DNA from 3 places in the Flaviflexus sp. genome. Region 1 is predicted to be linked to each of the others. Evidence: riboswitches for the same ligand, from Rfam matches in the RefSeq annotation. Region 1 holds a riboswitch; each other region holds the start of a gene.
The links. Region 1 has a riboswitch for S-adenosylmethionine ahead of ACTHUY_RS07700 (hypothetical protein). Riboswitches for the same ligand answer to the same signal wherever they lie in the genome.

Region 1 (7,100 bases):
CGACCCGGATACGGAGAGCTTCAATCTTGTTAGGCTCATGCGCCCACATCCGCATCAGGCCTTCACTCGTCACAAAATTGACGTAGGGAGCATCGACTCCGGCAACGATCACCTCATCCCACCTGCCGTGAAGAGCCGCTTTAGCATCTTCAACTTTGGTGACATGAGGGCGGCGATGCTGACAGAAGGCCTTCTCGACACTGTCAAAAACAAGGATTTCGCTCCATTCGAAAGTCTTCTTGGAAAAGCGCATGGCCTGGTGTTCGTGCTCGAACATATCTGTCCTATCCGTATCTAGCCCCGCCAGGGCAATCGAGTGGGGCACGACCTGAGCCAGGCAGTGCCCCACCATGGGTGATTGAATATCTGTCAAATCCTGTGGCACTGAGTGCGAAGACGCGGCGCAGCCTCGTGGCTGCACCGCTGAGAAGACACCGCTATCGCGGTGAAAGAGATGAATCAGTGCGGGGAGCTATATGCTTCCCGCACTGATTCGAGGTTGATGAAGGTTAGATGCTTCGGGGTAGAGGTTTTGGCAGCTCAGGCCTCGAGTACTCGCATGGAGTGACCTCCGCTGCCACTCTGGTGATCGCTCTTATCAGGCCATTCGTCGCTCGTAGGATTCCCTTCGACTTGTGCAGTTCAACGTTTCCGCCCTCAGAGTGCAGAAGGCGGATCGATGTCACCAGGAAACGGGAGTGAGTCCATACCCGCGTTGAGCCTTCGCCCGAGATGATGTGGATGAACTTCCCATGGGTACCGGTGAGGATGACGGTTTCCCAGGTGTCCTGGTCCGCTGCTTCGTAGTCTTCGGCGGAAAGATAGTGGCCGTTCTCGCCGGACCGGCATGTGCTGCCGGAGTAGACCTCGGTGAATCTGTTCTTATCGTCCGCCGGAGGATGCGCCTCATGGTGGTTGTCGTCGTTCATGATGTCCTTTTTCGCTCGCTTCCACCTGGGCTTTTACCCAGGGGCCGATCTTCCCTTGGAGGCACCGTGTGCGATACGCGGTTGCCAGTCGACAAGCCAAGGGGCTTCACGTCGAACTTCTCGATCGATACTTCTATTATGGGCCCACGGGTCGGACAGAAATATTCTGCTTTTCTACCCGACCCGTGTTTCGACCTCGAGAGCTCAGCTGAAACAGCTGATTTCAATGGTCAGAACACACTGCGATTCGGCTGCCCTCGGCAGCGGCTTACAGGCTGTAGCCGCAGTCCGTTGGGCTCGGCGCAAGCGTGACTGGAGTTCCGACAACAGACCCGCTGGGCTCTTTCGAGTACACGGTCAGGAGGTGGTATCTTTCCGACCAGACAGTCCTCGCCTCGGGGTCCCGGGCAGCTATCTCCTGCACTTTGAGCAGGCGCTGGGGGTCGTGGTTCCAGCGGCGCTGGGTGCCTGCTTCTGTTCTGAAGTCGATGTAATGACCATCTACCGCGGTCACTTCGGCCGCGACTCTCCGCTCCTCAGAGGCAAGCCGGACCTGGATGAAATGGACACGGTGACCAGACTTGTATTTACTGCAGTCTTCCACAGTGACGTCTGGGCCTTCGATGAAAATGTATTCGTGCGCATCCGGCGCATCGTCCATGGGGTTCATAAGAATTTTCCTATATCGCATACTTCCGCCCGAGCTTTTGCTCGGGGGCCGATCTTCCTTCGGGAGCACCGTGTGCGAGACGCGGTTGCTAGTCGACTAGCCGAGGGGCTTAGCGTCGAACTTCTTGATCGATGTTTCTATTATGCACACGGGGGTCGGACAGAAATTTGTTGATTTTCTTCCCGCCCCTCTCTCCACCTGTCTTGTATCAGCAACGAAGAGATCCGGGCTCGCTCTGAGCTGATCGTCATGGCGGAGCCGAATTATTTGGAGAGGGGACGTACCCAGAACAGTGGCCGTCAACATGTGCTTGAATGCATAGCCTGCCAACTATAGGGCCCACATTTCCGCCTCCGACCCCGATTACACTCGGACTGTTGAGAACTCACAAGACTTAAAAATTGGGGACTGAGAATGAAGCTTCGCTGGTGGGTATTCGGAGCTGTTGCTGTTGTTGGTGCCGGCACGTATTTCTCAGAAGAGACCACCGAGGGCACAGAGCTTGTCGAAGTTCATGAAGAAACTAAAGAGCCTGCTTCGATAGTCCCGTCAGAGGAAGACGAACAAGAAGAGCTGATCACCGTCGATGCGACGGTGGAGCCTGAACCGACTGAAACACCGACCGCTACTGAGGAATCAACAACTCCCGAACAGAGCGTCACCACAGCTGATACTGACGGGCTCCTCGCTACCGAGGTGGTCGAGACTCTTGAAGTAAAAGGACGTGCACCGAAGACCGGCTATGACCGGGAGCTCTTTGGTCAAAGATGGGCAGACATCGACCGAAACGGCTGCGATACTCGCAATGACATATTGAGCCGCGACCTCACGGATAAAACATTCAAGCCCGGGACAAGGGACTGCGTTGTCCTGACCGGGACCATCATCAGCCCATACACGGGTGACACCATTCTGTTCGAACGCGGCCAGTCGACATCCTCAGAGGTTCAGATAGACCACGTGGTCGCACTGTCCGATGCATGGCAGAAGGGTGCACAGCAGATGTCTGCCGATGATCGCGAGCTCTTCGCCAACGATCCTCTCAATCTTCTCGCTGTTGACGGTCGCAGCAACTCGCAGAAGGGAGCGGGCGATGCGGCAACATGGCTGCCGAGCAATAAGTCCTACCGTTGCGACTATGTCGCCCACCAGGTCGGCGTTAAAGCAAAGTACAGCCTGTGGGTTACCGCTGCGGAGAAGGACGCAATCATCCAGATCCTGTCATCGTGCCCTGATCAGACAATCCCCGAGGCCGATGACTCCGTCCCTGTCATCCCATCGGGCAACATCCATCAGAGCAACCCTCAGCCAGCAGCGCCAACAACTGAGGCACCCACCCCCGCACCAAGCCCCGTATCACCCGAGGACGTGTACTACACCAACTGCACGGAAGCACGAGAGGCCGGCGCCGCTCCTATCCTCGAAGGCGAGCCCGGCTACCGGGTTCAGATGGACGGGGACAGGGACGGTATCGCCTGCGAATAGCGCAGTCAGCCATCATCCATTACGACGCGGCGTACTCACCACACTGTCCACCCCCACCTAACCTCACGGGCAGAAGTGAATCCTGCCGGAGCTTCACACCTGCAGAGGATGACGATTCAACCGCCTGCGGCACGCGACAAACATTGGGCTTGCAAGAGATTTGAGCATCCGCAGGCACGAGCAGAGAGTCAGCTTCACACCTAACTTCACACTTAACTTCACAGGGTGTGAAGTTAAGTGTGAAGTTAGGTTGGAAGTTAGTTGTAGAGCCTCAGCTCCAATGGAGCATCCGGCTGGTTTGAACTCCTCTCAGTTGAGATACCTCAACCAGCACAATGATTTCAGGGGCGGCAGGGAATACTGGCGGGAGAACTGCGCCATCAATCTCGTTTAGCATCGTTGTATGACGAATCCTCTTTTGACACCATCTGTCCTGCCCTACGGAGTCCCTGACTGGGAGGCAATCAAGCCGGAGCATATCCTTCCAGCCGCTCATAAAGCGTTAAAGGCTCAGAGGCAGCAGTGGGAGACCATCGCATCGAACCCGGAGCCTGCAACGGTAGAGAACACAGTTGTTGCTTTCGATAAGTCGAACGATGTTATTGACAGTGCTCTCGCACCCGCATTCACCCTGTTCTCCTCGATGGGCGGGGATGAACTAGATGAGATCCAGGCAGCTCTTGGCCCTGAGCTCTCCGCACATCAGAGCGCTTTCTGGCTCGACCGCCGCCTATTCGACCGCTTCAACTCGATCGACCTGAACGATGCTGATGAGGAGACAACATACTTCGTCACGGACACTCTCAAGAAGTTCCGCCTCAAGGGCATTGATCTGCCAGCCGAGGAGCAGGAGACACTGAAGGGACTCGATTCCGAGCTGTCCCGCCTTGAGATCCTGTTCAGCCAGCGTGCCACGAAGGCCATGGATGATTACTCCCTGACCGTATCCTCACGCGAGGAGCTGGCTGGGCTCAGCGATGAACAGATCGAGTCCTACAAGCAGGACGACGGCACGTATCGCCTGCCGCTCCTCAACTTCACGAACCAGCCCCTCCAGGTTGATCTGACGAACCCGGCAACGCGCCGGGCTCTGCTCGATGCATCGATGAGCCGTGGTCTTGGTGAGCATGAGTCCTCAGATACTCGTGAGATCGTCACCGCGATCGCGACTCTCCGCGCCCAGCGCGCAGCGCTTCTCGGCCAGCCGCATCACGCCCAGGTTGTCGCACAGCAGGGCATGGCAGGAGACTCGCAGAACATCATCGACCTCCTCTCCTCTGTTGCCACACGGGCAGTGGAAGCAGTGGACCGCGAACTTGAGGACATGAAGGGTCTGATCGACGCAGACAGCACCGGCGATGGTGTTCAGGCTGGCGACTGGTCTTACTACCAGGAGAAGCTCCGCGGCCAGGTCGCTGTCGATGATGCTGCTCTTAAGCCCTACCTGTCACTCACGAACGTTGTCGAGAAGGGCATCTTCTACGCGGCCGAGAAGCTGTTCGGCATCACCTTCACCCCGCGCCCTGACATCAAGGGCTACGTCGACACGATTGAGACATGGGAAGTGTTCGATGAGTCTGGTGAGGCAGTCGGACTGTTCCAGGCCGACTTCTATGCCCGCAAGGGCAAGCAGGGCGGTGCTTGGATGCACTCCCTCGTCACCCAATCACGCAGAGCGGGCACGAAGCCCGTCATCATGAATAACTCGAACTTCGATGAGCCGGCCGCCGGCCAGGATCTGCTCCTCACCTGGGATCAGGTTGAGACTGTTTTCCACGAGTTCGGGCATGCTCTGCACGGTCTCCTCTCGGACACGTATTACGCATCAACATCGGGCACAGCAGTGCCGAGGGACTTTGTTGAACTGCCGAGCCAGCTGTTTGAGATGTGGGCATACCACCCCGAGGTCCTTTCCCAGTACGCCGTGCACCACGAGACCGGGGAGCCCCTCCCCGAGGATCTCGTAGCTAAGCTCTCAGCCTCGAAGACATTCGGCCGGGGCTTCGCAACAACCGAGTTCATCGCATCTGCTCTTGTCGACCAGGCCTGGCACCGGATCAGTGCCGACGAGGTGCCGACCTCCGATGAGATCGAGGCCTTTGAAAAGAAGGCTCTCAAGGATCTCGGAGTTCACCACGACCTGGTCCCGCCCCGCTACCGGAGTGCTTACTTCAAGCACACGTTCGGCGGCGGCTACGATGCCGGCTACTACTCGTACATGTGGGCCGAAGTCCTCGTGGCCGACATTGAGCAGTGGTTCGGGTCCGAAGCTGCGAAGAATGGCGATGGCGGATTGAACAGAGAAGCCGGCGATATTCTCCGCTCCGAGCTCCTCTCACGCGGCTCATCGCGCGACCCCATGGAGACCTTCAAGGCTGTGCGCGGCAGGGAGCCTCGTGCGGAGGCACTGCTGGAGCGTAGGGGCCTCTAAGTCCTTCATCGCAGAAGGGGTCGGCTCTAATGAGTCGACCCCTTCTGCGTCCCGTTCAATTGGACCCCCTCTTTCAGCCGAACAGTCCGTCACAAACGACTTAATTCCCATGGGGCTTTCACCCCAGGTTTTCGCCCTCACTGACGGTTACGTTGGTGAAAACTTTCACCTGTGGATAGATGAGGACATAGCGTGAAGCGTCGCTGGTGGATTGTTGGGGCAGTCGTTGCCGTCTACGTCAGCCCTCGCTTCTTAGACGAGATCCCTGAAGACCCACCTTTTGCCCTGGACCTCTGTAGAAAGAGAGTCAGCTCGCGCACTGCACAACAAAGTTGAGGCCGGCACCCTCCCTAGCCCGCCTGTGCGGGAATGAGGGCAGCGCTGGACCGACTCGTTCCCACATCAGGTGAATCAGGCAGCCTCGTATTCACGCATCTCCGGCAGAGTGAAATACAACGCAAGCGCTCGACGTATCGCATTCCTCGACCTCGTGCTCATCACCTTTCCGCCGAGCATCCTGAGAGTCAACCTCTCAAGCGTTTCCTCAGAGTAAAGCTCATCTAGTGCACGAGCGTATGCGTAGGCATTTGCGATTTCACGAGGTGAAACCTCTTCAAGATTTGGGCCGGACTCGCGCGTGCGAAAACCGCGCCAAGTCGACGGATCAAGACCATCTGGCCACACGAAGCGGTGCTGGTCGATATGTAGAGCACTAGATTTGATCTGCCATATCAACTGGTCAACACGCGACCCCCTCACTCGGCTAAGGCCAAAGCCTTTTCCAACGAGGGTTTTAAGTCGGTCAATGTGAATCGGTCCTTCACACGCAACAACTTCGCGAATAAGAGCCTGGATCTTTTTCTTGGTCGCTCCCGATCGAATGGAATCCAACTCCTCGGCGGTACCCACATGACGCTCGTTCCACGAAGCAAATGGCAGGGGTCCATTATCGTTCGCACGCTCGTGGGAAAGGGTTTCCAAGTCCTTCGTCGGTGATTCCAGATTCACAGACCGTACGGTCGAAGGCTCGGCGCGACTGGAGCTGGCCCGCGTGTCACGCTGACTAGTCTCTGATGCCCTACTTTCTCGCATCGCCACCGCTTGCTGCCAAAGCCTCTTGAGAGCGCTATGTTTCAAAGTTTCAAGAGCGTCATCTCGCAAGCCTTTCCCGAGTATCGAAAGAACGACCGTCGCGGCATCGCAGATTCGATAGACCTCTGGAATTAAGAAGTCTCGCTGATGCACAAAGTCATTGCGGGCGACCCGCAAGACCTGCCCGTTACAGGACACATCACGGCGGCGAGGCACATCGAAGACAAAGCCGAAGCTACCCATCGATTCGGTCAGTGCCCGCAGCTGGGACTGGGGGTCCCCCGACGACAGTGGCAGAGGCGTCCTGCCTCGCGCCCTATCGACACCTTCAAGGCATTCAACCCACGACATAGTCAGGTTAACTTCTCCGCGACGCTTTTCGACTGCCTCAGCGAACCGCTCATCCAGAAGCCTCTGGAGATGGGGGGAAAGAAGTTCCAAAACCTGGCCGACTATCGCTCGGCTCTCGTCTCTCTCAGAATGGGGCACGGAG
Region 2 (7,934 bases), on a different contig from region 1:
CGACCACGGGCGACACGCTCTGCGACGCGCAGAAGCCTGTCATCCTCGAGTCGATGACGTTCCCCGAGCCCGTTATCCACGTTGCTATCGAGCCCAAGTCGAAGGGCGACCAGGAGAAGCTCGGCACCGCCATTCAGCGTCTTGCTGAAGAGGACCCGACGTTCTCCGTCCGCCTCGACGAGGAGACCGGCCAGACCGTTATCGGCGGTATGGGCGAGCTCCACCTCGACATCCTTGTCACGCGCATGAAGCGCGAGTTCAAGGTTGACGCCAACGTTGGCGCACCCCAGGTTGCGTACCGCGAGACCATCCGCCGCAAGGTCGACAAGGTCGACTTCACGCACAAGAAGCAGACCGGTGGTTCGGGTCAGTTCGCTAAGGTCCAGGTCGCTTTCGAGCCGATCCCGCAGACCGAAGACAGCGAAATTTACGAATTCGTTGACGCCGTGACCGGCGGCCGTGTTCCCCGCGAATACATTCCGTCGGTTGACCAGGGCATCCAGGCTGCCATGGAGAACGGTATCCTCGCCGGATACCCGATGGTTGGCGTTAAGGCCACCCTCCTCGACGGCGCCTACCACGATGTCGACTCCTCGGAGATGGCATTCAAGATCGCCGGCCAGGGTGTCTTCCGCGAAGGCATCAAGCAGGCAGATCCGGTTCTCCTCGAGCCCATGATGGACGTCGAGGTCAGGACCCCCGAAGAGTACATGGGCGATGTGATTGGCGATCTTAACTCTCGCCGTGGCATGATTCAGTCCATGGAGGACGCGACCGGCATCAAGATCGTTCGCGCCCAGGTTCCGCTGTCCGAAATGTTCGGGTACGTTGGTGTCCTGCGTTCCAAGACGCAGGGTCGCGCGGTGTACACCATGCAGTTCGCGACTTACGCGGAAGTTCCGAGGAATGTCTCCGAGGAAATCATCAAGAAGACCCGGGGCGAGTGAGCCTAGGTCATTTGTAAGAAAAATAACCGATAGTAGATCGCTCCGCCCCGAGGATGCTCCTGTATCCTTTTCAAGCAGAGAAACTACCCGAGTCCTACAGGAGGACAAGTGGCCAAGGCCAAGTACGACAAGTCCAAGCCGCATATGAACATCGGCACCATCGGTCACGTCGATCACGGTAAGACGACGACGACCGCTGCCATCTCGAAGGTTCTTGCTGACCAGTACCCGGATCTGAACGAGTTCACCCCGTTCGACCAGGTCGACAACGCTCCCGAGGAGCGTCAGCGCGGCATCACCATTAACGTTTCGCACGTTGAGTACCAGACCGACAAGCGTCACTACGCACACGTTGACGCCCCCGGTCACGCCGACTACATCAAGAACATGATCACCGGTGCCGCACAGATGGACGGCGCGATTCTCGTTGTCGCCGCCACCGACGGCCCGATGGCTCAGACCCGTGAGCACGTTCTTCTCGCCCGCCAGGTTGGCGTTCCGCAGCTCATCGTTGCGCTGAACAAGTCCGACATGGTTGACGACGAGGAAATCCTCGAGCTCGTCGAGATGGAGGTCCGTGACCTTCTCTCCTCGCAGGGCTTCGACGGCGACAACGCTCCCGTCATGCAGATCTCGGCTCTCAAGGCACTCGAGGGCGACGAGAAGTGGGTCAAGTCCGTTCAGGACCTCATGGAGCAGGTTGACACCTACTTCGACGACCCGGTCCGCGACATGGACAAGCCGTTCCTCATGCCCATCGAGGACGTCTTCACCATCACCGGCCGTGGCACCGTTGTCACCGGTCGTGTCGAGCGTGGTCAGCTCCAGATCAACTCCGATGTCGAGATCCTCGGCATCAAGGAGAAGGCGATGAAGACGGCCGTCACCGGCATCGAGATGTTCCACAAGCAGATGGATCACGCCGACGCCGGCGAAAACTGTGGTCTCCTCATCCGCGGCATCAAGCGCGAAGAGGTCGAGCGCGGCCAGGTCGTCTGCAAGCCGGGCTCCATCACCCCGCACACGAAGTTCGAGGCGCAGACCTACGTGCTGAAGAAGGAAGAGGGCGGCCGTCACAACCCGTTCTTCTCCAACTACCGCCCGCAGTTCTACTTCCGCACGACGGACGTCACCGGCGTCATCACGCTGCCCGAGGGCACCGAGATGGTCATGCCCGGCGATAACACCGAGATGACCGTGGAGCTGATCCAGCCCATCGCCATGGAAGAGGGCCTCGGCTTTGCTATCCGCGAGGGTGGCCACACCGTTGGTTCAGGTAAGGTCACCAAGATCCTCGGCTAATTCAAACGCCTAGATCTATCGATCTCATGAGTACGCCCCGGCTTTCGCCGGGGCGTACTTGTCTCAACGGGTTGCATGTCCCGAGAGGGGAGTGATTTCAAACAGGGGAGCATTGTCGGGCGCGATGGGCCGACATCGAAAGGAGGAATCTCGGGAAGTGCTGTGTCTGGGATTCCCCTGCGGCGCAGATGTACTGAAGAGGTACCCGAGGATGCTCGTCCGATCGGAACCGGGACTGCTTCGACAGCGAAGGAGCGATTGTGCTCTCGTGCAACGCGGAGGTGATGCCGCTGCGGCTAGTGCGGACCATCTACCGCGACTGGGACTATGGGTCGGGCATAACCCCAAGGCTCCTCAGTTCATGGAACGTAAGCGGTGGGTGAGTGGCAGGTAGCCGACTACGGTCCAGTTAATCCACCGGCCCGCAGACAACTAGCGGTAATCTTCGAGGGAGCGTTTGGCGAGGATGGGGAGAGCTGCAAGGCCCGCCAGCCCCGCCCATACCACCAGCATCGGTACCGAACCCGTCACTGTTCCCAGGGCGCCACCGATAAGGGCTGAGATCGGCATGATCCCTAGCGTGATGGTGCGCTGTGAAGCTGCGACCGATGCGAGCTGTTCTTGGCTGATTGTCTTGGGTAGTACCTCGGCTCCGGACACCGCTGAGATACTGACGAGCAGATTCCACGAGAGGCCTTGGATCGCTAGCCAGATCAGTTCCGGGCCCGGCAGTTGCTGGCAGAACACCGCGAGGAGAACGGCGGGAACCGCAACGAGTGCGCAGGCGATACGTAGTTGGCGCAGTCCGTAGTGTCCTGAGAGGCGGGGCGCGAGCCCGGCACCGATGATAGCGCCGATGGTTGAGATGACACCAAGGGCTGCGTAGATGGCGGGAGAGACACCAAGGTCGCTGAGAATGAACACCGGCAGAATTGTGTTGCCGAGCATCACCCCAGCGTTTGTCAATGCTGCCGAGGTGGTCAGGGCCCGGAGGGCAGGAATCTCCCAGAGGGCAACGAAGCCATCGCGTAGACGAGCCTTCGGCCTGATCTGCATAGTCTCTGGTTGAGCAGGTGCCTGGATCCCAAGCTGGCTGAGCAGGGATGAAACGTAGGACGTGACTGCTAAGGTGATCATCCCGGGCATCCCGAGAAAACCCAATGCCAGGCTGCCGGTGCCCGCCGCGGCAACTGATGCTGACTGACTTGTGACTGCCAGGCGGGAGTAGGCGTGTTTGAGCCGCTTCTTCGGGACAAGAGCGGGGATCACGGTCGTCTCTGCGGTTGTGAAGACGACATCGGCTACTCCGATGATTCCGGCAGCGAGTAGGAGAACTGGGCCCGACAGTGTCTGAGTCAGGTAAAGGGCCAGCAGACTTGCGAGTACTAGGCAACGCATAGAGGTTGCCATTGTCATGGCAGTCCCACGTCTTCTCATCCGGTCGATGATCATGCCGATAGGAACTCCGAGCAGAAGAAAAGTTCCCAGGTCGATTGAGTTGAGCACACCCACATAACCAGTGCCGAGGCCAAGAACGGATACGGCAAGGATCGGCATGATTGTGCGTGCGAGAGAGTCGCCGAATCCCTCCCCGGCTCGCGTGAGAACCAGGTATCGAAAGGAGCGGGGGAGCGGTGGCAAATCTTCGGACATAGCACTTCTATATGTAAGCCATTACCTGACGTGTCAGGCAATGGCTTACGTACTGTCAGGGAAATCTTGACGTGGCAAGTTGAGTGGCTACAGTTGTTGCATGACGGAAAGAGAAATCCGCGAGACAGAGCCGATCAACTTCATGTGCTCGTTCTGCCTGAGATCGAGAGAAGATGCTGGCAGGCTCGTTGGGGCGCCCGGTGTTGGAATATGTCAAAGGTGTGCTCAAAACACCGTCAGAATGCTTGAAGAGGCAGGGTTGGAACCAGCCGAGCTTTCATCTGGTCCGTGGGATGCGTGTGACGATGATGAGTTACTAGAACAGTTACCTCGGTTTGCGCAGGCCCGTGAGAAGGTCGAGGAGCACTTGCGGCACTGGGTTGGTGCTGCTCGTGGGCGCGGTCTGAGCTGGGCGAGCATCGGTGAATCTTTGGGCATGTCCCGCCAGTCCGCATGGGAGAGGTTCCATCCGCACGTGGAAGGGTGATAAAGTGTGCGGCGAGTCGTACCATCAGGTGGCTTCGCGTACCCTGGCAGTATGAGCCTTGTTGACGTGTACCGCGCCTGCGGACTCAATTCTGAACCCTCCGCCATCCTCTGGGACCTGGATGGAACGATCACGGATACCGAATCCCAGTGGGTTGCCAACACGAAGAAGATCATTGAAGCACGGGGTGGAAGCTGGTTGAAATCCGATGAAGAAGCTCTCCACGGATCATCCACGGAAGATCATGCCGAACACATGGAATTTGTTCTCCGGCGCGATGGTGGGGACGTTGCTGACGGCATGGTTCTCTTCGAAGAGGTAGCGGTCCTCATGGCCGAGCAGGTCTATTCGGATCCGGACCTCATGCCCGGAGCTATTGAACTTCTCGATGCGTTTGCAGATGCTGGAATGCCCCAAGCTCTAGTGACTGCCACCCCGATGAATCTAGCTGGGCCCGCTATTGAAAGCCTGCCGCGAGACTACTTCTCTGCGCGTGTCACCGGGGATCAGGTGCAGCGTGGCAAGCCGGACCCCGAGCCCTATGCCACCGCTATCAGCAGACTCGGTGTGAACCCCGCCGAATGCTTGGCCTTTGAAGACTCAATCCCGGGGGAGACGTCGGCACGCGGTGCGGGAGCGAGAGTCGTTAACGTGTTGAAGCTGGAGCTCGCGGCACTCGCAGGCCTCCTCTGAGTTCGTTTCGGATTCTGCCAGGGGCTTGGAACTCTCGTCGCCGAGGTTACGCGTTGGTAGCCTGGGTGAATGAACGCACAGGTTGATTTCAATTCACTGAAGATCGGATTCGGTACTTCTCCCCTCATGGGAGAGGAAGCGACAACTGCTGTCGCTTCGGCGCTCGATGCTGGCTATACCTTTATCGACACGGCATCGAAGTACGAGAACGAAGAGGCCGTCGGTCAGGGAATCAAGGCCTCCGGCGTTGCTCGCGAGGACGTTATTCTCCAAACCAAGCTCCGCGGCAATGATCATGGGGATGTTCGGGGAGCGCTCGAGCGTAGCCTTAGCAGGCTCGGCGTCGACTACCTCGATGCGTGGCTTATTCATTGGCCGCTCCCCATGCTTGGCCGTTACCCCGAGGCGTACGAGGAGATGGCCAAGGCGCAGGAGGAAGGTCTTGTCCGCACCCTCGGCGTCTCCAACTTCCTCATCGAACACCTGGATGAACTGAAGGCTAAGACCGGCCTCGTCCCTGCCACGAACCAGGTGCAGGTTGACCCGGGCCTGCACCGCTCCGAGTACCGCAAGGAACTTGCTGATCGCGGGATTGCAGTTCAGTCCTGGTCACCGCTTTCGAAGGGGGGTGACCTGTTCGAGACAGATGCCGTGACCTCCGCGGCTGCAGCGCACAGCATCACGCCCTCGCAGGCAGTCCTGGCCTGGCACCGTGCGATCGGTGCCATCCCGATTGTCCGCTCCACGAACGAGGAGCGTAGGAAGCAGAACCTTGAGGCTGTCGAGGTTCAGCTGACCCCCGCAGAGGTGGAAGCGATCTCCGCACTCCCGCAGCGCGAACTTGGCGAATGGGATCCTGCAACGCACGACGAGCGATAGACCTAAGCGCTTAAAGTGTAGAACCAAACTTCAGAGGTGCCCCGGCGGTAGTTATGCCTCGCACATCTCCTGCACAGGAACGTGGGGGTGACTGTCGTCGGGGCTCTCCCTTGCCCATGAATAAAGTGGACATAGGTTGACGTAACGTGCTCGGTGTCACACGGCCAACTGCGTCCAAATCCTGAGATTGTTTGGCGCTCTGACCTGGGGCGTTGTCTAATGGGGGAACCATCAAGAGTGGCTGAGAGACCTGGCTCGTCGACGCCGCAGCAACCGAGAAAAACCCGGTGCTAAGGCCAGGACCGATGGAGGAATCGATGATCACATTGGACGGTGTCCGCAAGGTGTACCCGGGAGTTGTCGCTCTCGACGGTATCGATCTCAATATCCCTGCAGGCCAAATTCACGGAATTGTGGGCCAGTCGGGTGCGGGCAAGTCCACTCTGATCAGGTGCCTGACGGCACTCGAAAGGCCAACCGAAGGCCATATTTGGGTCGATGGGCAGGACCTTTCCTCGCTCACCCCCAACCAGCTACGGACAGCACGCCGCTCAATCGGCATGGTGTTCCAGGGCGGCAACCTGCTTGATGCTCGTACCGCCGGTCAAAACATTGCGTACCCGCTGAAGGTTGCCGGCCTTGATAGGGGAGGGCGGCGCGAACGCGTACAAGAGCTCCTTGACCTCGTCGGCCTTGGTGACCGTGGCGACTCCTATCCGTCCCAGCTTTCCGGTGGTCAGCGCCAGCGCGTCGCCATTGCCCGTGCGCTCGCGGCACGGCCCGCAGTGCTCCTGTGCGATGAACCGACCTCGGCTCTCGATACTCAAACCACCGAACAGATTCTCGACCTCATTAAGGATGTTCGCGACCAGACCGGTGTCACGGTCGTCATCATCACGCACGAGATGTCGGTGGTGCGCGAAACCTGTGACGCCGTCACGCTCCTGTCGAAGGGCAAGGTTGTTCAGTCCGGCAGGCTTGACGAGATCATCACGGACACCGGCTCCCGCCTAGGTGCTGCCATTGTTCCGCCTCCGAAGGTTGACGAGATCCCGCCGGGAACGACACTGATCGACATTGCCTTTACGTCCCGTCCGGGGGAGGCCTCCGGTTCCCACGTTCTCAGCCTGGTGGCCGAGCTCGGGGCAGATGTTACCGCTGGAACGTTCGAGACTCTGGGCTCCGCCCAGATCGCACGCCTCGTTCTCTCGGTTGAAAATGCTCGGGTCGATTCGACCATTGCGGCGCTCGCTGCTCAGGGCGTTGATGCGAAGGAGCGTGCAGCATGAATACTTTGACTCAGGACGGCACGTGGTTCAATAACCAGATCGTCCAAGAGACGCTGTGGGACGCGACCGTGGAAACCCTGCTCATGGTCGGCTGGTCCACCCTCGCAACGGTGGTCATTGGATTGCCTCTCGGTATCCTTCTCGTTGCCACCGCGAAGGGCGGAATCCGTCCAAACAAGATCGTCAACGCCATTCTTTCCCTGATCGTTAACGTCGGGCGTTCGATCCCGTTCATCATCCTTCTGATCCTCTTGCTACCGGTCACGGACTGGGTCATGCAGACGAACATTGGATGGCGGGGCATGGTGTTCCCGCTCGCAATCGGATCCATTCCGTTCTTTGCTCGCCTGGTCGAGACGAACCTTCTGGCTGTTGATTCAGGCAAGATCGAAGCCGCTCAGATGATGGGGGCAACACGAACGAGGATCATGGGGGACGTGATTCTCCGTGAGGCCCTTCCCGGAATCATCCAGTCGATCACCGTTCTCATCATCATGATTATTGGCTTCTCCGCCATGGGAGGCACGGTTGGAGGCGGCGGGCTCGGAGCTCTTGCCTACAACTACGGCTACCAGAGGTACTTCCTCGACGTCCTCATCATCACCGTTGTTGTTCTTGTTGTTATCGTTCAAATCGTCCAAATGCTCGGCGACATGCTCAGCCGATATGTAGACCACCGCTGAG
Region 3 (7,934 bases), on a different contig from region 1:
ATCGGAATCCCTGTGATCCTTATCCGCAGGCTTTCCATCGCTATCAGCAGTCTTCTCTACAGCATCTTCGGCCTTCTCCTCCGAAGCCACCTGATCTCCGTAGAACTGGTCGATCGGGTCCTGCTTCTGAGCGGCAGGAGTCCATGCGCTACCGCTCTGTGCAAGTTGTTCGGACGTGTTGACCGTGGAATCGCCGTCGACCGCTCCCCCGCTAGCTACGTCGGTCGGATCTTGGTTGGTCGATGAGAACCTGTCGAAAACGCTCTGTCGTTCGGGAACCTCGGCTACCTGATCATCATCCGTGGCGGAGTCCTCAACGAACTCATCCGCGGAAGCATAGGAGGTTTTCCCGAACTCACCGACCGTGTCGTGAGCGGCCGTTGCATCCAGCTCTTCGTCCGCGAGCGCGGGCTCGTCAGCGGGCGCAGTCTCCTCAGCGGACGTAACCTTCTCAGAGCTAGCGTCCACAGATGCGCCAGCATCGGCTTGGGTGCCAGGATTGTCGAGGCCGGGCTTATCTGAGTCTTCAGCGGGTTCAACGGCGTCCTGAGCCTGCTCGGCAGGCTCTTGGCCTTCGGCCAACTCGCCGGCCGCGGGCTCGGTCACGGGTGTGCCTGCGGGCTCGGGGCCCGTGCCAGTATGCTCTTCGTGGACCGGGGTTTCTCCCGGTTCTTCTGCCGACTTTGGCTTTAGAAGCCCGGCCATGCGCATTTCCCGTCGCGTCATGCGGCGTTCGCTCATCGGTTCTCCTTCACTGTGACTGAGGTTCAGTCTACCTGCCTTGAGTCTTAATCGCCGGTCTTCCCGGTTGGGACACGAGCGGGAACCTACTGGGTGAGTACAGGCCGTATTTCCTGATGTACTGCACGACCCCATCGGGAACGAGATACCAGATCGGTATTCCTGCATTTTCCCTGCGCCTGACATCGGTGGAGGAGATGGACATGGCGGGGACTTCCAGGACCGTGACATCGTCGAGCGGTAGACCATCGGTCACCAGGCTATGTCCGGGTCTGTTGACTCCGACAAAGTGGGCGAGCTCCCAGAGCTCGTCGGAGTCTTTCCATTCGAGGATTTGCGGGAGTACGTCGGCACCGGTGATGAAGAAGAATTCATCATCCGGGTATATTTCACGTAGGTCTCGCAGGGTATCGATCGTGAATGTGAGCCCAGGCCTGTCTATGTCCACTCGGGATACGGAGAACCGTGAGTTTGAGGCAGTGGCGATCACAGTCATGAGGTATCTGTTCTCTGCCGGGGAGACATCCCTGTCCTGCTTGTAGGGTTGCTCCCCCGTGGGAACAAAGATCACCTCATCCAGGCCAAACCGGTACTGCACCTCGGAGGCGGCGACAAGGTGACCGTGGTGGATGGGATCGAATGTCCCACCCATGATTCCAATACGGCGGTGCCTAGTGCCCTTAGTGTGCGGTGCTTCGATGGAGCTGAGGTCCGTTTCGTGGGAACGGTCGTGGCTGCTACCGGACATGTCCGGCGCCCTCAACACGCCACGTCGTCGTTGTGAGCTCTGCCAGGCCCATGGGGCCACGCGCATGGAGCTTCTGCGTAGAGATACCGATTTCTGCTCCCAGCCCAAGTTCACCGCCGTCGGTGAACCTGGTCGATGCGTTAACCATGACTGCGGCGGAGTCGATGCCGGCGGTGAACTTGTTTGCCACCGTCACAGAGTCGGTCACGATTGCTTCCGTGTGCCCAGATGAATGCTTGCGGATATGGGCAATGGCGTCATCAACCGAGTCGACGATCCCCACCGCCATGTGCAACGCCAGGTATTCCTCGCCCCAGTCCTCTTCAGTCACGTCACGGAGATAAGCGGAGTCCGCTCCCGCGGCCTCCGCGAGGCCACGGGCCTCGCTATCAAGGTGGAGGGTAACCCCAGCATTAACGAGAGCCTTCAGAATCGCACCCGGTTCCGGGTAGTCCTTGTGAAGAAGGAGAGTCTCAGCCGCGTTGCATACGCCGGGCCGGTGAGTCTTCGAGTTAATAACGATGGGCAGTGCCATCTCCGGGTCAGCATCAGCGTTGATGTAGACGTGGCAGTTACCCACGCCGGTCTCAATGACGGGTACAACTGATTCCTTGACCACGGATTGGATCAGGCCGGTACCGCCACGGGGAATGAGAAGGTCAATGTAGCCCCGCGCCCTCATGAGCTCCGTAGCACCCTCGCGGCCGTACTCATCGACCGAGGCAATGGAATCAGCCGGGATACCCACCGACTCGACTGCTTCACGCATGAGAGCAACAAGGACAATGTTGGATTCTTCGGCGGCGCTGCCGCCGCGCAGGAGAACCGCGTTCCCTGCCTTAAGTGCCAAACAGGCAGCATCGACCGTCACGTTCGGGCGGGCTTCGTAGATCATGCCCACCACACCCATGGGGACCCGCACGTTACGAACAACGAGCCCGTTTGGCAGGGTGCGGCCCATGACAACTTCACCCACCGGGTCAGGCAGGGCAATGAGTTCTCGGACAGCATCTGCGATACCGGAGATACGATCCTCATCGAGAGTTAGCCGGTCGATGAGAGCCTCAGTGAGCCCATTCTCTATTCCGCGCTCAACATCTAACTTGTTGGCCACCACAATCTTCGTTGCATTGGCCTCCAAGGATTGCGCGATTGCCGCTAGTGCATCGTTCTTTTGACCGGTCGAAGCTCCCCGAAGGATCTGCGCTGCTTCGCGCCCCTTTGTCGCCAGTGCCCTGACTGCGTCACTCGTGTTCGTCATGAGAATAAGCGTATAGGGAATTATTCGATCGTCCAGTGAGTTGAAGCCCTTGTATCACCTTTCGAGGTACCCGACCGTAAGGACAACAAATGGCGACCGTAGAAATCACGAAGGAAAACTTCACCGAGACAGTCAAGGAAGGCATCGTCTTCCTCGACTTCTGGGCAGAGTGGTGCGGCCCGTGCCGTCAGTTCGCGCCAACCTTCGAGAAGGCATCGGACGAGCATGAGGACGTAGTCTTCGGAAAGATCGATACCGAAGCAGAGACTGAGCTCGCCCAGAGCTTCCAGATCATGTCGATCCCGACCCTCATGGTGTTCCGTGACGGCATCAAGATCTTCGAGCAGGCTGGCGCTCTCCCGCCTTCGGCACTCGAGGACCTCATTGAGCAGGCCGAGAAGCTCGACATGGACGCAGTACGCGCCCAGATCGCCGAGCAGCAGGCAGCGCAGGGCGAGCAGGCCTAAGCATTCGATCGATTGCTGGTAGCCCGCTACTTATTAGCGGATAACCAGAACTCTGTGTGGGGCGAGCAGTAAATGCTCGCCCCACACTCATGTCCAAGCAGCTGAACTGGGCATGATCTGGCATGACACCTATTCCAAGGGTCTATCCCTGGGATCCAAGGGACTATCCCTATCGATGAATTGCGCCCATTCCAGGCGCAGCGTCCTGCTCTTTCCGTGCCTATCGACTCTTCATAGCCGAACAAGCTGTGCTTCGTTGCCAAACCGACGAATCAAAGTAGCCCGTCCCCCGATCTGATCGCCTGTGCAGAGCAATGGTTTGGACTATAGGTCGATGGTTTCGCCAGGCTCTGTTGTCGAACAGAGCAAATGGCGAGTGAAAGGGGCGCGCCGCTCAGCAAGCACCGCGCCCCGTTCACGTAATTTACTTTTCGTCCAAGGCGTTGCTCGTTCGAGGATTCAAACGTTCGAGGTTTCAGATACAGAGCCCTCAAGCCTCGCGCAACCAGGCTTCCCGAGCTAATGCTCGGTCTTCCGGACCTTTAATCCGTGTTCTATGCCTGTTCGAGGAAAGCTTCCCTTTAGGCAGCGGCCTCGGCTTCGCGGCGTGCGTGCAGAAGAGGAAGAACGCCGCAGACAGTGGACGCGAGATCGGTGGGAAGGGAACCCGGGAGGATCGTGAATGCATCGCCGGCACCAAGGGCCAGCCAGGATTCTACGTGGTCGGCAACGTCGTGGACGGTACCGAGAACACGTGCCGAGCCTTCTGCGTAGCGATCGGCACCTATGGCGGAGATAAGATTGCCGCGCTCCTCCGCATCCATCGCGCAAGCCGAGACGATCATGAAGAGATCGCAGACAACCTGAAGGTCGTGTCCGGCTTCCAGTGCTGCGGAGCGCAAGGAGTAACGGATCTCGCGGGCCGTGTGGGGATCCTGTTCGCGAAGGCGAACGGTATCAACAGCAGTACCGAGCTTAGTGAGATCAATCGACTGAGCAGTATCACCGGTCAGGGCAACCGTGACTGGAGTACCAGCATCCTGCGCACGGCGAACCAGATCGAGAGCGGCATCTAGTTCCCCGTGCGGGATGTGGATCTCGAGACCAACGCCCGTGTCCTTGACCAGGTCGAGGGCGGCGTTGCCGACCTCGTGGGCGGTGACGGAAGCAAAGATGGGGCCGGTAATCCGGGACGTGAGCTTCACGGCTGCGCGGATAGCATCGAGCCTGCAGTCCCGCAGGTGCAGATCGGATCGCAGCAGGAAGGAGGCTCCGAGGGTGACTCCTGCAAGACCATCGGTCAGTGCCGCTGAGGTCATGGAAGCCAGGCGGCCGAAGTTGCAGGTTTCTACCGGGAAGTCCTCACCGAAGTCGGTATCGGTGTCGAGCACTTCTGCACCGAGGGCAGACAGATCGATCGAGAGGGCGGGAACGCGGTAGCTGGAACGGGTTTGGTTTGATGAGGGCAGCTGGATAGTCATCGTAAATCCTAAGAGTGGTATAGCAGAGTGCTCCGAATTGGAGCTGATGTGTGAAGGTGCGTAAGTGACGCTGGAGGGATAATGAGATTCCCAGGTGTAGATCGCGTTGGCCGGATCAGGCCATGGACTTATGCGTGCGCATATACATTCGATGAATTCGGTGCGTAGCCGATACTCGGACGGACTGCCCAGTCGTCTGGTAAATATTCGTGAATGTCATGCTATTTTCCTTCGTGCTTTCCCACCGCGAACGGTGCTTCGCTTGCCGATTGAGGCCTGGTCATCACCCGGGGCACCCCTCGCACGTGAGGGGTTGTCGACCAGCTAGCCGGGGCTCTTCGCTGGTTCTCTGGACCACGGCCAGAATAACACGGTCCCTAGTCCGCATGTCAAGACGCCGCCGCCCATTACGTGAGATCAGGGAATCTCATGGCATTATTAGGTCAAATTTAGCGATTTGCAGCTACCGTTCGGTAGCGTTCTGAAGAGCCACAGGGCCGCTCCCCTATCGGCAGGGCGTATCCGCTATACGCAACCCAAGAGGCCGGTCGGAACGGTGATATTTCGTTGGAATAGCGCGAGAAGCGCGCAGTCGCCTTTCCTGGCACTCTACTGCACAAATCAGTTCAATCGGTTATGCAGGACCGAGGTAGATCCAAAATTTTCCGTCCTGCGCAGTTCCATTGTGGAGACGTCTGTCACACATGACGCGCTCGATACTGCGACACATGGTGTCTCGCTCCATATGGCCTAGAGTAGCTCGTATTCGGCGGAGAGACCCTCCCGGCCAATATGGGCCGGTACCGATCCGGGAGCCAGTACTGCGTCATATGCCAGTGCGGAGCCTGCGGTAAGGGTGGCACCAGCTAGCCCACACTGCTTCCCTGATACCTGCCCCCTGATCCCTGGGCTACTCGTGGCTGCCGTATGCCCTCAGTGGTGCGGCAAGGAGGATGTCGTGGAGGTAGAGGATGGCGGCGGGGAGGATGAGTAGGTTCGCGAAGACAAGGACGCCGAGGATGTCGGGGTTGAAGTAGAGAATCGCTGGCTGGATGAGAAGCAGTGCGAGAGCGAGGAGAGTACGCGGCAGGTAGCGGAACGCTAGGAGTGCTGAACGTTTAGTTGCTGAACCTATTGGGGCCTTGTACTGGCTGATGTAGGGGAAGTACCAGACGGCGAAGCCCAGGATGAGGATGGTGCCGGTGATGGAGAGGACGGTGGCGATGGTGCCGGCCAGTCCCAGGTCCATGCGGCCGATAGCCCAGATCTCCCAGGCTGCCAGGAGCAGGAAGACGAGGATGAGTAGCCAGGAGATGGTGGCTCGCCAGAAGGTTTCCTTGAAGGTATTCCAGAATGTTTTGGCCGGTGAGGAGCCCTCCTCCCGCAGTTGCTGGAGGAGGGCGGCGTGGGCGCCTGCTACTGAGGCGCCCACTGTGATAACTGGTAGGCAGAAGAGGACGAACAGCACGTTGATGATGATCGCCTCTGTTACCGCGACAAGCCCGTTGTAGAACTTGGTGTCGGGTGCGAGCCACCCTGCCATAGCGATCAGCCCTTGACGGAACCGGCGACAACGCCCTCAATGATGTGCTTCTGGGATACGAGGTAGAAGACAACGATCGGGATGATAGCGAGTACCAGCATTGCCATCATCGCTCCCATGTCCCTGTTGCCGTTCGAGCCCACCAGCATCTGTACCACGACAGGGATGGTCTTGTATCGGGTGGAGAGGCCGATGACGAGGTATGGAAGGAGGTAGTCGTTCCAGATCCACATGGCGTTAAGAATCGCCACGGTGACGGTGGTGGGTTTGAGGATGGGGAGGATGATCCGGAAATAGTTCTGGAGCGGCCCACACCCATCAATGTAGGCGGCCTCCTCAATATCTAGGGGAATACCTTTGATGAAGCCCGAGAAGATAAACACCGATAGGCCTGCTCCAAATCCCAGATAGAGCACCACCATGCCCAAGGGGTTGTTGAAGTGGAGCATGTCGGCGATCTTCACGGTGGGGAACATGACCATCTGGAAGGGGATAACCATGGAGAACACAAACAGGTAGTACAGGGCCGAAGTCCACCAGGTCTTTACCCGGATGATGTAATAGGCCGTCATAGCACTGAAGAACACGACGGTAGCGACCGAGAGAACGGTAATGACGAAGGACCAGAGAATGGCTTCGAAGAAACCGGTCCTGGCAAGGCCCGTTGTGTAGTTCTGCAAGCCCGCCCACATGTCCCCAATCGGGAGAGCGAACGGGTCGGAGCTGATCGAGAACTTGTGCTTGAACGAGTTAATGACAATGAACAGGATTGGCCCGATGAAGACAACGACCAGGAGAACAAGAACAACATAGAAGAAGCCGTTGCGTGCTGGCTTGGGCTTCTCCCCCGCTGAGAGCGTCTGGTTCCCCTCCGGTAGGGGTTCGGCGGCGTTCTCAGCATGTTCGATCATGGCGCTCATGCCTCGACCTCCTTGCTTCGGGTCGCCCGTAACTGGACGAGTGCGATCAGGACAACAAAAATTACGAAGATAACGGCCTTGGCCTGGCCGACACCTTCCTGGCCCATCCGGGCAAACATCGTGTTCACGATGTTGAGGGCAACCATTTCGGTCTGCGCCTGCGGCGCACCGTTGGTGAGCGCAAGGTTTTGGTCGAACAGCTTGAACGAATTGGCCAGTGTCAGGAATACACAGATGGTGATCGTGGGCATGATAACCGGGATAGTGACATGGCGCAGGGTCTGCCACCTCGTGGCACCGTCAATTTCGGATGCTTCGGTGAGCTCGGGTGGGACGGACTGGAGGCCGGCAATGTAGATGATCATCATGTAGCCGACCTGCTGCCAGTTGATGAGCAGGATTAGGCCCACGAAGCCGTACTCCCATTTGGAAATGATCGTGGTGCCGTAGTTCGCGAGCACGGCGTTGATCATCTGCTGCCACGTGTATCCGAGAACAATGCCGCCAATGAGGTTTGGCATGAAGAACACGGAGCGGAAGAAGTTTGTGCCACGCAATTTCTGCGTGAGCAAACGCGCGATTGCGAAAGCAAAAATGTTGACCGAAACAACGGCGACAAGGACAACGAGGATCGTGAACCCAAATGAACTGGTGAAGCCCTGGCTCTCATCAAACGCCCGCTGATAGTTTTCCAGGCCCACCCATTCGGCATTCGAGATCGTCGTGAAATCGGAGAACGACAGGTAGATGCCGATGACAAAAGGCAACAGGAA

Region 2: it holds a riboswitch for S-adenosylmethionine, as region 1 does, so the genes downstream of both, ACTHUY_RS01975 (methionine ABC transporter ATP-binding protein) here and ACTHUY_RS07700 (hypothetical protein) in region 1, are expected to answer to the same signal.
Region 3: it holds a riboswitch for S-adenosylmethionine, as region 1 does, so the genes downstream of both, ACTHUY_RS06250 (hypothetical protein) here and ACTHUY_RS07700 (hypothetical protein) in region 1, are expected to answer to the same signal.

The regions. Positions count from the first base shown of each region.
Region 1 is NZ_JBQCYC010000012.1:26,409-33,508, forward strand. Features, by position in the region: gene ACTHUY_RS07695 (hypothetical protein) at 1-277, opposite strand, end outside; gene ACTHUY_RS07700 (hypothetical protein) at 510-929, opposite strand; SAM riboswitch class IV at 940-1,055, opposite strand; gene ACTHUY_RS07705 (hypothetical protein) at 1,198-1,599, opposite strand; SAM riboswitch class IV at 1,614-1,729, opposite strand; gene ACTHUY_RS07710 (GmrSD restriction endonuclease domain-containing protein) at 2,014-3,084, shown strand; gene ACTHUY_RS07715 (M3 family metallopeptidase) at 3,488-5,515, shown strand; gene ACTHUY_RS07720 (DUF3320 domain-containing protein) at 5,927-7,100, opposite strand, start outside.
Region 2 is NZ_JBQCYC010000002.1:151,714-159,647, forward strand. Features, by position in the region: gene fusA (elongation factor G) at 1-947, shown strand, start outside; gene tuf (elongation factor Tu) at 1,056-2,249, shown strand; gene ACTHUY_RS01955 (MFS transporter) at 2,682-3,902, opposite strand; gene ACTHUY_RS01960 (ClpX C4-type zinc finger protein) at 4,045-4,389, shown strand; gene ACTHUY_RS01965 (HAD family hydrolase) at 4,441-5,082, shown strand; gene ACTHUY_RS01970 (aldo/keto reductase) at 5,152-5,961, shown strand; SAM riboswitch class I at 6,187-6,273, shown strand; gene ACTHUY_RS01975 (methionine ABC transporter ATP-binding protein) at 6,279-7,250, shown strand; gene ACTHUY_RS01980 (methionine ABC transporter permease) at 7,247-7,933, shown strand.
Region 3 is NZ_JBQCYC010000009.1:8,602-16,535, forward strand. Features, by position in the region: gene ACTHUY_RS06230 (hypothetical protein) at 1-741, opposite strand, end outside; gene nadD (nicotinate-nucleotide adenylyltransferase) at 773-1,489, opposite strand; gene ACTHUY_RS06240 (glutamate-5-semialdehyde dehydrogenase) at 1,479-2,750, opposite strand; gene trxA (thioredoxin) at 2,840-3,217, shown strand; gene ACTHUY_RS06250 (hypothetical protein) at 3,799-4,698, opposite strand; SAM riboswitch class IV at 4,952-5,054, opposite strand; gene ACTHUY_RS06255 (DUF624 domain-containing protein) at 5,609-6,241, opposite strand; gene ACTHUY_RS06260 (carbohydrate ABC transporter permease) at 6,247-7,152, opposite strand; gene ACTHUY_RS06265 (carbohydrate ABC transporter permease) at 7,158-7,934, opposite strand, start outside.